2 regions of the Lacticaseibacillus sp. YLM2-1 genome follow, and region 2 is predicted to be linked to the other one. Evidence: predicted binding sites of a transcription regulator. Region 2 holds the regulator's gene; the other holds the start of a gene.
The links. Region 2 encodes NrdR, which represses ribonucleotide reductase genes. Its sites were predicted from a motif close to ACACNATATATNGTGT; they were not measured.
Positions count from the first base shown of each region.

Region 1: a site for NrdR is predicted at 870-885, ahead of nrdD (anaerobic ribonucleoside-triphosphate reductase). Genes of this name have one in related genera too.

Region 1 is NZ_CM152617.1:135,801-138,204, forward strand. It holds gene AC07KQ_RS00660 (ABC transporter permease) at 1-689, shown strand, start outside; gene nrdD (anaerobic ribonucleoside-triphosphate reductase) at 1,003-2,404, shown strand, end outside.
Region 2 is NZ_CM152617.1:1,742,154-1,744,557, forward strand. It holds gene AC07KQ_RS08475 (replication initiation and membrane attachment family protein) at 1-448, opposite strand, end outside; gene nrdR (transcriptional regulator NrdR) at 528-995, opposite strand; gene coaE (dephospho-CoA kinase) at 1,050-1,652, opposite strand; gene mutM (bifunctional DNA-formamidopyrimidine glycosylase/DNA-(apurinic or apyrimidinic site) lyase) at 1,649-2,404, opposite strand, start outside.

The DNA of each region.
Region 1 (2,404 bases), 1.3 Mb from region 2:
CGGTTGTTTTCCTCATTTTCGGCATTTTGAGTCCGCTGATCGCCAAACTCATGCCGGAACTGTTAAAGGGTGGTCTTGGCGGCATTAAGGTGGCGGTCCCTAAGCCGACTTCGCTGGATGCATGGACCCAATATTACAAGAACATCACCCAGATGGGCATTTACGTGTTCGCCCTCATGCTTGGCGGTTGTGTCAGTCAGGAGATTCAACAAGGCACACTCGTTAACTTGGTCACCAAAGGCTTGCCGCGCTGGACGGTCATTGTTGGCAAAGCGATTGTCGGGATGTTGCTCTGGATCTGGATCACCAGCCTCGCCTTTTTGGTAACGTGGGCTTACACCGCGTACTACTTTCCTGATACGCGCAGCCCGCATGTGGTACTCGCGTTCTTACCATTATTAGTCTTTGGCTTATTCTTCCTCAGCCTGATCGTGTTTGGCTCCACACTAGCAACGAATAATTATGGCGGTTTGCTGCTGACGATTGTGGTGATGGCACTGTTGTATTTGGCACAAATGGTCAAAAGTTGGCAACATGCTAATCCGGTTGCCCTCATTGGCGACAATATGAAAATCCTTGTCAACAGTGATGCGCTAACGAAATTGATGCCGGCCATGGTCATTGCTGTCGTTGCCGCCGTTGTTTTATTTTTCGCGGCGATCAAGCTGCTGGATCGAAAAAAGCTTTAAAAAATTAGCCGAATTTTTGTTGATTAAACTCAAACTTCAACAAAAATATCGGTTATTTTTGGGCTATGATCAAACGATTTTTGAAAAAGCAGAAGTCGTGTTCACATGCGCAAACGTTATAACACTCGGGCTTACCGTCGTTATCGTCAAGATGAATCGTGAACAACCAAATAATGCAAAACACACTATATAGTGTATGCAGTCGATAATTAACCACAAAATTTAGTGGATAACCCGTTACTTTTCCTGCTGAGTCTTGTATACTAGATACATTGTTACAAGCACTTCAAGTTAACGTAATGGGGGATTAGCCATGATCGAATTTTATACACAAATCAAGAAACGAGACGGGCGCATTGTTGATTTTGATGCATCCAAGATCAGCACTGCAATCACGAAGGCGGCAGAAAGTGTGGCAAAACTGGCACCGAGTGACGTGCTGACGATCGATCACTTGACGGATACGGTCACGGCTAAGATTCGCGATCGCTACCACGATGACGTGGAAATCGCAGAGATCCAAACAGTGGTTGAGCAGACCTTGATCGCTGCGGAAAAATATAACTGGGCTGAAGCGTATACTGAGTATCGCTTGAAGCGTGATTTAGCCCGCAAACAGAAGCAAGATGTTAATTATAACGTCTCGCGCCTAGTGAATCGCGACGAAAGCGTTGTTAACGAAAATGCCAATAAGGACAGCCGGGTCTTTTCAACCCAGCGGGATCTAACTGCAGGCGCAGTGGCCAAGGCAATCGGTCTGAAAATGCTGCCACCTGCTGTTGCCAATGCGCATTTACGCGGCGATATTCACTGGCATGATCTTGACTACACCCCGTTTATGGCCGAAACCAATTGCTGCCTGATTGATTTTGACTACATGTTGAATCATGGCTTCAGTATTGGCAATGCCGAAGTTGAACCGGCCCATTCGATTCAAGTTGCTGTGACCCAGATGACCCAGATCATCGCTAATGTGGCCTCCAGTCAATACGGCGGCTGCTCCAGTGACCGGACAGATCAGGTCTTGGCGCCATTCGCCGAGAAAAACTATCAAAAACATTTGCGTGAATTCGGCAGCGTGATTGATGATCCGGCTAAGCTGGAAGCGCTGGCGGTGAAGCAGACTAAGAAGGATATTTATGATGCCTTGCAAACCTTGGAATATCAGGTGAACACCCTTTATTCCACCCAAGGCCAGACGCCATTTGTCACAGTCGGTTTTGGCTTAGGGACCAGTTGGATTGAACGCGAGATCCAAAAAGACATCCTGAAAATTCGAATTCTAGGCCTGGGTAAAGAACGGCGGACAGCAATCTTCCCGAAATTGGTCTTTACTTTGAAGCGCGATTTGAACCTGAAGCCAGAAGATCCAAACTATGATATCAAACAATTGGCGATCGAATGCGCCACCAAACGGATGTATCCTGATGTCGTTTCCTATGACACCATCAAGCGATTGACCGGTTCCTTCAAAGCACCAATGGGCTGCCGCAGCTTCCTGCAAGGTTGGACTGATCCGAAGACCGGCAAAGAAGTGAACGCTGGGCGGATGAATCTTGGTGTTATCACCGTCAACTTGCCGCGGATTGCAATGGAAGCCAATGGCGACAAGGCGAAATTCTGGAAGATTTTTGAAGAACGGATGCGCATCTGTAAGGAAGGCCTGCTCTATAAGGTTGAACGCACCAAACAAGCAACACCAGAAAGCGCACCGA
Region 2 (2,404 bases):
TGCGCACTGGTTTGAGGCTAAATTGGCCAACCAGCTCATCGTATCTTTTTTCCCCGACTTTGTCGTATAGGAGCAACCCGAGAAGATCGTCCTTGAAAAAGGCATCAGGTGCCACCGGTGCATACAACTCATAAGCGTAGTACCGCCCTAATGAGTCGACTTGCGTATAAGTGCGCAGTAACCCGACCGCCTCCAGTTTGACACGCGCATTGAATAATTGATCAATATCAATATCTAATAAATCCAGCAGCCATAATTGCAGACGTCGATCAGTCACTAGTGCGCGATCTTTAACTTCCTGCCACAGGCTCAGATACAATGCCATCGCAATCGGCCCGATGAGCGGCTGATAGAGTGAAATTGCCACTTTTTCGTCAAAATCACTCAAATGACCGGCTTTTGTTAACACAAACCCTGCCTGTGGACTAAATGTATCAGGACGTTGCATGCACTTTCACCTCTTTTCAGACAACGGACCTGAGACATTTGCCTCAGGTCCGGTTTACCATTTTCAGCTGCGATGATCTTTACTTCTTGGTCTTTTCTTTCTTCATCATGTCCTGCAGTTCCTGCATGAAGACGGACATATCTTTAAACTGTCGATAAACGCTGGCAAAACGGATATAGGCAACGTCATCGACATCGGCTAGTTTAGACATGACAAACTCACCGATCGCCTGACTGGAGACTTCGTTTTCACCAATCGCACGCAACTGATTTTCGACCGAATCGACAATACTTTGCATTTGTTCCATGGTAACAGGCCGTTTTTCAGCGGCCCGAATAAGTCCTTTTAGGATCTTCTCACGATTAAATTCTTCACGTGTACCATTCTTTTTGATCACTAACAGCGGGGTTTGTTCAACCCGTTCAAAGGTTGTAAACCGAAACCCGCAATTTTCGCATTCGCGACGGCGGCGAATCGCACGGCCACCGTCTGTTGGTCGGGAATCGACAACTCGCGAACTATTATGATGGCAATGGGGACATTGCACGACTCCACCCTCTTAATCAAAGTTTGATAGCTTATTATAGCACGCGTAAGCCGCTTATGATAGCCGTTGCAGCCGGTGGATCAAGGCATTGGCTTGGGCAATGGTTGCCTCTTGAGTCCCATTATTATCAATCACAAAATCTGCCAATGCTGCCTTTTGCGCTAACGGCATTTGCGATTGAATTCGAGCCTCCGCATCAGCCTCTGAGAGTCCGTCTCGTGCCATTAAACGCGATAGTTGGATATTGGGATCAACGCTCACAACCGCAACACCGTCAAAGTCATCGGCATAATCGGCCTCATACAACAAAGGAATGTCGCCGACAACGATGGCGGCCCCACCGGCTTTTGCCTGTGCAAGTGCCTGACTGATGGCCTCGCGCAAATAAGGCCGATTGATCTGATTCAAGGCTGCCATTCTGCCTGGCTGGGAAAAAACAATCTCGGCCAGCTTGGCGCGATCTAGGCTGCCATCCGCGCGCAGCACTTCAGGACCGAAAGCTTGAGCAATGCGCGCAAGAACAGGCTGCCCAGGCTCGACGATCTGGCGGGCAATGACATCAGCATCCACCACCGGAAACCCAGCGGCTTTGAAAGTGCGGCTTACCGTCGATTTCCCCGATGCAATGCCACCGGTTAACCCCAAGAGATAAGTCACGCTGGCCGCCTCCTTTGATGTAATGGCTGACAGTGTGGGCAGTAATGGGTTCCGCGCTGACCAACCTTAATTTTGACAATCGTCGTGCCGCAGCGATCGCACGGGGTACCTTCCCGATCATAGACGTGCAAGGCATTTTGAAAAGAACCGCGATTGCCTTCTGCATCAACATACGTATGCGCGCTGGTGCCGCCTGCCGCAATGGCTGCGTTTAATTCTTGGATAATCGCGTCATGCAGTGTTTTGATTTCTTTAGATTTCAAGGTATCAGCTGGCTGCAGCGGATTCAGTTGGCTTAACCACAATACCTCGTCAGCATAAATATTACCCACGCCCGCTACCACGGTTTGATCGAGCAAAACCGACTTGATCGGTTTATGATGGCGTTTCAGGCGCCGGGCAAACTCAGTCTCGTCAAACGTGCTTGGCGTTGGTTCCGGCCCAAGTTTAGCAAGTGCTGTGACCTGATCCTCCTGCCCGGTTTTGATCAGCCGCATCCGCCCAAACTTTCGCAGATCCCGATACCGCAACTGACTACCATCCTGAAATGTGAACGTGACGTGATCATGCTTATCAAAAGGTGTGTTTGCATCTTTGACAACATAGTAACGCCCTTCCATACGCAGATGGCTGATGATCGTTTCACCATTGCTGAGGCGCATCAAAAGATACTTGCCGCGCCGATCAATGGTCGTGATCTCACTGCCGACAATTTCCTTTTGAAAAGTCGCCAACCCATTGATCAGGATTTT